3 regions of the Paenibacillus sp. FSL H7-0690 genome follow, and region 2 is predicted to be linked to each of the others. Evidence: riboswitches for the same ligand, from Rfam matches in the RefSeq annotation. Region 2 holds a riboswitch; each other region holds the start of a gene.
The links. A riboswitch is a leader RNA that binds a small molecule or an ion and turns the genes downstream of it on or off. The one in region 2 is predicted to bind cyclic di-GMP.
Positions count from the first base shown of each region.

Region 1: linked by a shared signal. The riboswitch ahead of MHI32_RS29715 (NPCBM/NEW2 domain-containing protein) and the one ahead of MHI32_RS02245 (anti-repressor SinI family protein) in region 2 are both predicted to bind cyclic di-GMP.
Region 3: linked by a shared signal. The riboswitch ahead of MHI32_RS03570 (transglutaminase-like domain-containing protein) and the one ahead of MHI32_RS02245 (anti-repressor SinI family protein) in region 2 are both predicted to bind cyclic di-GMP.

Region 1 is NZ_CP150281.1:6,753,091-6,756,298, forward strand. Features, by position in the region: gene MHI32_RS29715 (NPCBM/NEW2 domain-containing protein) at 1-1,842, opposite strand, end outside; cyclic di-GMP riboswitch class I at 2,101-2,187, opposite strand; gene MHI32_RS29720 (hypothetical protein) at 2,345-2,917, opposite strand; gene MHI32_RS29725 (EAL domain-containing protein) at 3,028-3,208, opposite strand, start outside.
Region 2 is NZ_CP150281.1:483,205-486,412, reverse strand. Features, by position in the region: gene MHI32_RS02260 (signal peptidase I) at 1-467, shown strand, start outside; gene MHI32_RS02255 (TasA family protein) at 558-1,166, shown strand; gene MHI32_RS02250 (helix-turn-helix domain-containing protein) at 1,336-1,665, shown strand; gene MHI32_RS02245 (anti-repressor SinI family protein) at 1,773-1,928, opposite strand; cyclic di-GMP riboswitch class I at 1,956-2,040, opposite strand; gene MHI32_RS02240 (2-oxoglutarate dehydrogenase E1 component) at 2,511-3,208, shown strand, end outside.
Region 3 is NZ_CP150281.1:783,123-786,330, forward strand. Features, by position in the region: gene MHI32_RS03550 (glycosyltransferase family 2 protein) at 1-425, shown strand, start outside; gene MHI32_RS03555 (GtrA family protein) at 412-819, shown strand; gene MHI32_RS03560 (hypothetical protein) at 922-1,194, shown strand; gene MHI32_RS03565 (class D sortase) at 1,224-1,586, shown strand; cyclic di-GMP riboswitch class I at 1,700-1,782, shown strand; cyclic di-GMP riboswitch class I at 1,857-1,937, shown strand; gene MHI32_RS03570 (transglutaminase-like domain-containing protein) at 1,951-2,760, shown strand; rRNA gene MHI32_RS03575 (16S ribosomal RNA) at 3,128-3,208, shown strand, end outside.

The DNA of each region.
Region 1 (3,208 bases), 640 kb from region 2:
TGGCGCTTTCCCTTGTTCCTCAGCTGTATATGGATTGACGATATACACTGTACCGCCCTTAGTCACTTCATGTGCATAATAACTATTCGTAGCAAATTCAGGAACGGTTATAATGTTCTTACCTGGACGCAATTGCACACCTCTAGCCCAAACATTCCAAGCGGCCTCTTGTTGAGAAAAGACTAAAGAAGGTAGCTTATCGTTAGAAGCTGCGTCCACATAAACGTTGATCGTATCTCCAGGCATTGCAACGAGACCTGTAGGCTGGTTGTTCGTACCAAAACCAATTCTCAGGTTTTCCTGCGCATGCTTTTTCATATCTCCACGTTGTTCCGCCTCAATGATGGTGCCTTCGGTTTGAACTTCACCATTCACTAGCTTCTTAGCTAAATCCAAAGAATCTTTCAGGATTGGATAGAGCGGATGTACTTTTGCCGCTTCTTCTAATTCGTTGATTGCTTCGACGCTATTATAAGCAGGCACAACCGCACTCATCGTTCCATCTGTGAAAATGCCATTTACTGCTTCGCTTACTTTATCTTCTGTATAAAATCTAAATTCAGCCGCAAAAGGTCTGTTGATATTAGCTTTTGTGAACTTAAATTTTAATCTTTTAAACTTCGTCGGTTCGAATTTAAATTCCAGAAAGTCATTGGTACTAATCGCGGTTCCGCTAGATACAAGTTGGAAGGTCTCTCCTTTACTCGTCTCTGATGCATAGATTTCAAAAGCCTCTGGGAATCCTTTGCGGTTATCTCTAGCTAAAAAAGCTACTCTGTCCAGCACCTCCGCTTGCGCTAGTTCAAACACAACTTCATTCGTGAAGCTTGCATCATTGTTTTTGTTCGTTTCCCAATGCGTAGTGGGCTGGTCATCCAGCATATATTCAGGCTTCGTACCTGAGTAGCTTCCACCGTTCACCGTTACTTTTGATACGTTTGCATTCGGCATTCTATAAGCTTGGCTATAGGCATTTTCATAGGCTGTTCCATACCCTTTTAGCTTCGAAACCTTGGCTACCGTTGCCTCTACCTGATGGTTCTCCAAAAGGATCTTTGCATTCTCTATCTCTTCTTTAAACTGCGCATACAGTGGATGTGCCTGCACTTCATTCTCTAAAGCTGTTAATTTCTCTGTCGTATTAAAGGCAGCACTAACTTGGCTCAAGGTATCATCTGTAAATAATTTTTTCATTTTAGCAGAGACACTATCCTCTTTATAAAAAGAAAACTCAGCCGCACTCGCCCAATCTTGGTTCGCTTTTTTGAAGACAAATTTAAGTCTCTTAAAAGTCGTAGGTGCGAACTGAATCTCCACTACATCACCGGTTGAGCCTGTATATTCTCCAGAAGACACGAGCGTAAAATCACCCGCATCGGTAGTGGAGCCGTAGATATCAAATTCTTGAGCAAAACCTTTACCTTTCGCACCGGATTGCCTAGCCGCGTATACCATTCTATTTAATTCAGTGGACTCATTGAAAACAAATACAATCTCATTCGTAAACGTTGAACTATTCGGTTTGCCAGTCTCCCAATGCGTGCTCATATCCCCATCCATAGCCTTAGCTATAGGCGAGCCTGAGTAGTTGCCACCGTTATTTGTGATGGATTTAATATTTGCTGGATTCATTCTAAAAACCTCATTATAGGCATTTAGAGCATCCTTGCCGTACAGCTCAAACGGAATAACCGAGGCGTTGCTTAATAAGTTAACCTTACTTTGCGCCACTGTTTTTGTTACATTTACCTTGCTTACCTCACTTGCTAAAGCATAACCTGCCTCACTTGAAAAACTGGCCAATATGGCCGCCGATGTAGCGATCGCAATCATTTTCTTCATCTTTTCTTACCCCCAGATGTCATATGAATCTCTCCAGTGCCCAAAAATGGGCACAAAAAAAACTACCCCAAAAGAGTAGCTTGATTGCGTATAAAGTCGCCTAAAAATTAAGACTTAATTTTTATTAAACCTTAACAAGCATAAACGCCTTCGGCGTCCTTATAAGGACGGTAAGCGTTTAAGCGAGAAATATAAGATATTAAGTATAGGTGTATAACTTATACTTTCTTATATTTTAACAAAAAGCGTTACACACTCTTTGGCAGCTGGCTGACAATAGTTATGATAACCTTAGTCCCTTTAGCTTTGCGTCCCTACATTTCCATAGGTTTGCCTATGAAGTTTCGAATACATTCAAAGAGTAACATAAGCCTAGATCGGATCGCATGATTAATTGGTATGAAATGAATATAGGTAATTGCAATTAGTTTTTCTTATGTGATAGATATTATTTATCGACCATCCCGGAAGAGAAGGGCATCCTTTAGGACTGTAGGTCTACTTAACTCCCCGATCCAAACAAACGCCGGAACCAATTCCACACATCGCCCGTGATGGGAATTAATCCGAAACCATGTTCGCCAACTGCGATTACACCATATGCCCATTGTCCGATAGCTATGGCACCCCCAGCGATCCTGCCTATCGCTATCGCACCAAACGCCGTATCCCCTATGGCGATGGCCCCCAACGCTTTTTCCGCGATTGCGATCGCTCCTACAGCCACGCCTGCAATCGCAATCGCTCCCACTGCGAAGCCAAGCCAGCTAAGTGCTATTGCTCCGATCGCTAACCACATTCCCAGTGATATTGCTCCTAAGGATAATACGCCCACGCTTATCGCACCTATGGAAATCAAGCCAACAGCTACATCTCCAATAGCGATTAATCCAACGGCTGTCTTCACACGGGGTTTACCTCCACGGCCATACGCTTGACCTGAGTATCGCCCTAGATTACTGCGAATACTGATGACCGGAAATGAAGGAGAAGGCCATTGATAATCAATCTCTCGTCCATCAAAGCCCCTAGAATCCGCCCAGCGCGTTACAAATTGATGCCATTTCATATCCATCCCGTCCCCCTTTTCAAATTACCTAAATTATACAACCGCGGGGGTTGGCTGTACTCAGACTCTGACCTGAAATTCATCTCATCCTCTGGACGGATATATACTCATTAGGATTACTGTTTGGGAATAGGATCAGGCTTTCCAAATAAATATCCCTGAAACAACTGATAACCACTCTGCTTAAGCCATTCAAAGTCCTCTCTAAACTCCACACCTTCTGCTAAAGGAACGGATTGGATTTCTAAAGCTTTTTCTAAAAATTGCTTTGCTATTTTCTGTTTGTTCAGATCGCTG
Region 2 (3,208 bases):
AGATCAAAACCGTACTCTCAGGATCGATGGAACCAGGAATTCAGACAGGCTCAATTGTCGCATTAAAACCCGGAGGGGATATGAATCGTTTCAAACCAGGCGATGTCATCACCTTTAGGAATGAAGATAATCTGCTCATTACTCACCGGATTGTAGAAGCGACCGTCAATAACGCTACTGGTGAAGCTGTTTATCGCACTAAAGGCGATAACAACGACGCGCCCGACATGAACCCTACCAGTTCTGTGAATGTTGTAGCTCAGTATACCGGGGTCACTGTACCCTATGTCGGTTACGCTATGAATTTCGCGGTTTCCAAAGCTGGAAGTGTAGTCCTCATGATCGTGCCTGGCTTGATGCTTCTGCTCTATGCTCTGTATACCTCTTGGAAGGCTGTAGCTGCATTAGAAAAGAAAAATGCTGCCCTACTGCCAGCCTCACCGCCCCCAACAGAAACACAGCCCTAAGTTGATTGTCCACTTCCGCTTACGAACCGGAAGATACAATATATAAATTTTATAAAAAATTCAAACACAAATTTGAGGAGGAATTTTATTATGGGTATCAAGAAAACATTGGGTCTTGGCGTAGCATCTGCAGCACTGGGTTTATCATTAATCGGCGGAGGAACCTTCGCATACTTTAGCGACACTGCGCAAAGCACAGCTACATTCGCAGCGGGCACGCTCGATCTGAACTCCGACCCTTCTGTCATCGTTAATATTCCTAACCTGAAACCAGGTGATACTGTAACTAAATCCTTCAAATTGAAAAACGATGGTTCGCTCGATATCGGATCTATTATTCTGAATACATCGACTCAAATCACGGATGCTAAAGGAGATAACTACCTGGATTTAGCCGAGTTCATTAAAGTTAAATTCCTTAGAAATAATGATAAAGGAGTACCTATCGTCTCTCCTGAAAATGTAGTTTATGAGACTACACTTGCTGCTTTAAAAAGTCAGCATCCGGATCTCGTAAAAAATACAGGTTGGGATCAACTCTTTACCGAAGCATCCGGTATTAAAGCCGGTACCAACGACAGCTTCTCCGTCCAATTCGAATTTGTGGAAAATAACCAAGATCAAAATATTTTCCAAGGCGATAGCTTAACACTGACTTGGGATTTCGTAGCTAAACAAGGTGCGAAAAAAGACTACTAAGATCAATAAAGTAATTTAATAAAATACTCGAAGAGCAGCAGATCCTGAATCCGGCCACGGATAAGCAGATTGCTGCTCTTCTCTTTACAATAAACTTTGTCCGATTTATTGATATTTGCTATACTAATAACAAAAATTACGGAGGGGCGTCAGCATAGTGCCACAGAATATGGGCCAACGTATCCAGCAGCTCCGCCTAGACAAGGGTTTCTCCCTATCTGAGCTTGCGGACAGAGCAGATGTGGCTAAGTCGTATCTTAGCAACGTGGAGAGAAACATCCAATCCAATCCATCCATCCAGTTTATCGAAAAAATCGCTGACGCGCTTCAGGTATCCATTCATGCCCTACTCTATGGAGTACCCAATGATGCAGAGGAATCACATTTAGATTCGGAATGGTTCCGATTGGTGCAGGAAGCTATGGACTCAGGCATTAGCAAACGCGAATTCAAAGAATTTCTGGACTATCAGAAATGGAAGCTCGATCAAAAGGATTAATACTTCCTACTAATCTGGTATGATCCTCTCTTCTACTAAATCATATCGAAAAAGGACACAGCGAAGAACCGCTGTGCCCTTTTTCGATATGTAACCCCTCTAATGTATTACTGCACGATCTGCACAGTTTTCTCATGAAAGAACTGGCGGATTTCATCTGCCTTAATGCCAGCCTTCTTAGCTGCTAATAATAAATGTACCCACTCTTGATCCAGATCAATAAACTGCTGTTCTCTGTTGCTACCCTGGTTGGACTTTTCCAAAAAATCTCCCCCTAAGATTTTACGTCCCCAGGCAATCCGGCTGTCATAGTATCTCTACCTTAGACCCGCGACTTTGTGCCCCTGCCTTTCGGCAAGTTTACCTTTTACTGGACCCTTTTCACGAAAGGATCTACTTAAAAAACTATAAAATTACTATCTGCAATAACATTATACAAAAAGAAAGCGGAAAAGTGTGTCGATTCCTGGTTACTTTCTATTTTAAAAACGAAAAATAAAAGATTTTTTTTCAAAGATCTTGTCCGATTATCACGATACTCGTCCGTTACATAAAATAAATTGTACTAGCAAAATAAATATTTACTGACCTAATAGTTAAAAATAAGGATAATAGAATCATTTTAATAGGCCTTTAGAATGGGTAATGAGAAGAAACACCCTTCTTTTCATTAGAACAAGCTAACCCATACCATTTTGCGAACGTATTGGACGAAAGAATGAATTGATTACAGTGGCCGAAAGTAGCACAATAAGATGAGAAATGAAACCGCAATCATCACAGCTCCAGTAAGCGTTGACACAAAATGTCACGTATGGAGTTCATCCGTTAAGGAGGATGTATTCATGGCAGCCAAAGAGCCCTATAACGAATCCATTTGGAGTAAGTATTACGGACCCAATTTAGGCTACATTCAAGAAAGATATGAACAGTTTGTGAAAGATCCCTCCACCGTAGAAAATAATTATCGCGAGCTTTTTACAAATTCGGGACCTCCTCCCCTAACTCCGGATAGCGAACCGGCTCCTCAGCCGCGCATCTCGGGAGACACCGAATGGCTTAGAAAAGCAGTAAGAGCTTCCAAGCTAATCGCCAATATTCGTATATATGGCCATATGGCCGCTGAAATTGATCCGCTGGTACGCGATCAGAATCCCATGGCAAAATATCTTGAGCTTGAAACCTATGGGCTGACCCGCGAAGACCTGATCGCACTGCCTGCCACGCTTATATGGGAAAATGCGCCGAATGATGTGCATACCGGATGGGATGCCGTGCAACGTATGCGTCAGGCATACACCAAGACTATCGCCTATGAATTCGGGCATGTGCATGAAGAAAAAGAACTGCAATGGCTAAATAGACAGGCAGAATCCACCAGCTCACCAGCACCCCTAAATAATACAGAACGCAAAGAGCTCCTGAACCGCCTGATTCAGGTAGAGCAATTTGAAACCTTCCTCCACAAGACTTTTGTAGGTCAGAAGCGTTTCAGTCTTGAAGGCAATGATGCTCTTGTGCCGATGTTAGATGAAATCGTACG
Region 3 (3,208 bases), 300 kb from region 2:
TTGGCTTCAAGCAGACTATGGTGGAATATGAACGGGAAGAACGTTTTGCCGGAGAAACCAAATATCCGCTGAAGAAAATGATTCGTTTTGCGTTAGATGGCATCACCTCTTTTTCACATAAGCCGCTTAAGATTGCTACGTATATTGGATTCTTCCTTTCATTCTCTAGCTTTCTCTATTTATTTTTCGTCTTGTTTCAAAAGATATTTTTTACCTCCTGGACGGTTCCGGGCTGGGCTTCCATTGTAGGCGTTAATCTGCTCTTTAACGGTATCGTTCTGATGCTGTTGGGTGTGATTGGGGAGTATATCGGACGGATTTATGACGAGTCTAAAGATAGACCGCTATATATTGTTAGTGAGACTAAAGGCTACCAGAACGAAGAACAACTGGACCGCCGGAAGGACCACAATGATGTCAGATAAGAACTTGCGCGCTGCATTCATACAGTTCCTCAAATTTAATGCCGTAGGTTTGCTCAATACGCTTATTGATTTTGTGATTTTTACATTGTTGAATTCACTAGGGATGGTATACGCATTGGCGCAGGTGATCTCCTATAGTGCAGGCACGGCGAATAGCTTTATTTTGAATAAAAAAGTAACCTTTCGTGATCGCAACCGGGGGAATAAAGAAGGCTTCGACCGCGTGCAGCTGGTCAAGTTTATCGTGCTGAATCTGGTAGTGCTCGGAATATCACTGCTGCTAATGCATCTGTTGACAGACAAACTAGGTATTCAAGTCTTGATCTCCAAGGTGCTGGTTACCTTTATCACGGTGATCATCAATTTCTTTGGAAGTCGTAAATGGGTATTTTAAACATTAATTTCAGGCAGAAGGAGTTGCTATGCTTAAAGGCAAGTAGCTGTTTCTGCTTGATTTGTATATAACCATAGAAACAATATACGGAGGTGAATAACATTGCGTAAATTCTCCTATTTACTCATACTGGCTGGGATACTTATCATGTTATATCCGACAGCTAACGAATGGTACAACGACAGGCAGCAGGAGAAGTTATTAGAAACGGCTGAACTAAGCACTGCCGATAGTACTCCCCAGCCAGATCTGAAGAGCAGGTATGCTGAAGTTACTCAGCTGTTAGCAGAGGAATCGGTTCTGGATGCCCGGCACAGCCCCAACCCCAAGAGACAGAAAAGCCTGAACCGGAGATTGAAGTCGGTGGCAAAGTAATCGCACTAATTGAAATCGATAAGATTGATTTGAAGCTGCCTGTATTAGAAGGGGCTACAAAAGCTAATATGAAACATGCTGCAGCCCATATGAAAGAAACGGCACCCCTTGGAGAGATCGGGAATGCTGCAATCGCGGCGCATCGGGCTAGAACTACGGGGCGTTTGTTTAACAGATTGAATGAGGTTGTTGTGGGGGATGTTATCACGGTAAAGACTAGTGATCAGGTGTTTAACTATGAGGTATACGATATTTCTGTTGTAGATCCGAGTGATGTCTCCGTTCTTGACGGGAATGACAAGGATAAGATTCTTACTCTGATTACATGTGATCCGCTAGTGAATCCAACGCATCGGCTGATTGTTCATGCCAAATTAACAAAAGGAGAATAGTGAATGACAAGAAAACACAAATACCGGGAGATATTTATAAAATAATGGGTAATCTAGTAAATTAGGTCTTGTTCACAACTATAAATATGATAGTATTATACTATGAAAGCTAAACACGATAACGGCAAACCTTCCGAAAGGTAGGGACGCAAAGCTAAAGGGCCTTTTCCCGAAAGGATGGCAGCCAGCTACCGAATGAAGAGGCTTTTTTTGTTTGTTTCAAATGGATTCTATCAATTATATCTAGTAAAGCTAGAACAGATAGAGCTTATACGATAACGGCAAACCTATCGAAAGGTAGGGACGCAAAGCTAAAGGGCCTTCCCGAAAGGATGGCAGCCAGCTACCGAAAGGAGTTTTATCCGTGAAAAAGGTTTATTTTATGCTGGTGGCGTTATTCGTCCTAATGACTTCAGTTCCGGTAAGTACAGCTCAAGCTGCAAGTGCAGATGCCAGCTGGTTGATTACATCCAAAGTGGCTCAAGGTGTTATTGGTATTAACTATGATATTCCGAAAGATAAAAGAATCAAACTCATGATCACCAAAGATAACAGCAGCTATACATATAACTTGTATGCTTCTGGACAAGCTGAGGACTTCCCTTTGCAACAAGGAAATGGGACTTATAAGGTTTCTGTTCTGGAGAACACAACCGGCAATAAATACAAAGCATTATATTCCGAAGTAGTAGACGTAACCATGAGTGACTCGAATTCCGTATATTTGGGCTCCGTACAGAATGTGAAATGGAGTTCTTCTGATAAAGCGATTGTCAAAGCTAAACAATTAGTACAAGGCAAAACAACAGACGAAGAGAAAGTTAAAGCGATCTATAACTATGTAGTTGCGAATGTACAATATGATTACTCTCTTGCTAATAGTGTAACTACTGATTATATTCCAAGCATCGATAAGACATTGACTACTAAAAAAGGGATTTGCTATGATTACGCTTCTCTTTTTGCCGCAATGCTGCGGAGTGTAGATGTTCCTGCTAAGTTGGTAATGGGGAATACAAGCTACGTTACGCAATATCATGCATGGAACGAAGTGTTGCTTAATGGGAAGTGGGTTACCATTGATACTACAGTGGATGCAGGACTTGCAAAGAGTGATAAGAAAACCGATTTAATTAAAGCCTCAAGCAAATATACTGCGGCAAAATACTATTAAGTTCGTCGCTAGAAACATAACTCTATTAAATAAACAACTGGCTTAATTATTAAGCTAGTTGTTTATTTTTATATTAGGGGTTGCTTTTCTATTAATAGTTGGGGTATTATAGGTAAGCGTTGTTAGACAGCGTACAGGCGATATAGACGAGGCTGATAAAAAGCTTCGAAAAATAAAGCTTGCATTTCTGAAAACAACATGATATATTATAAGAGTTGCTGCTGAGACATTAAACGGCGCCAACGAGAACTTGATCTTTGAAAACTGAACAACGAGTGAGTAGGAAATCACGTAAGTGAAATCCAAAATTAGAGAATTAATTTTCTCGTCAGATGTTTCAAAATGAGCATATCGCTCTTTTCAATACTAATTGGAGAGTTTGATCCTGGCTCAGGACGAACGCTGGCGGCGTGCCTAATACATGCAAGTCGAGCGGAGTCACTTTGAA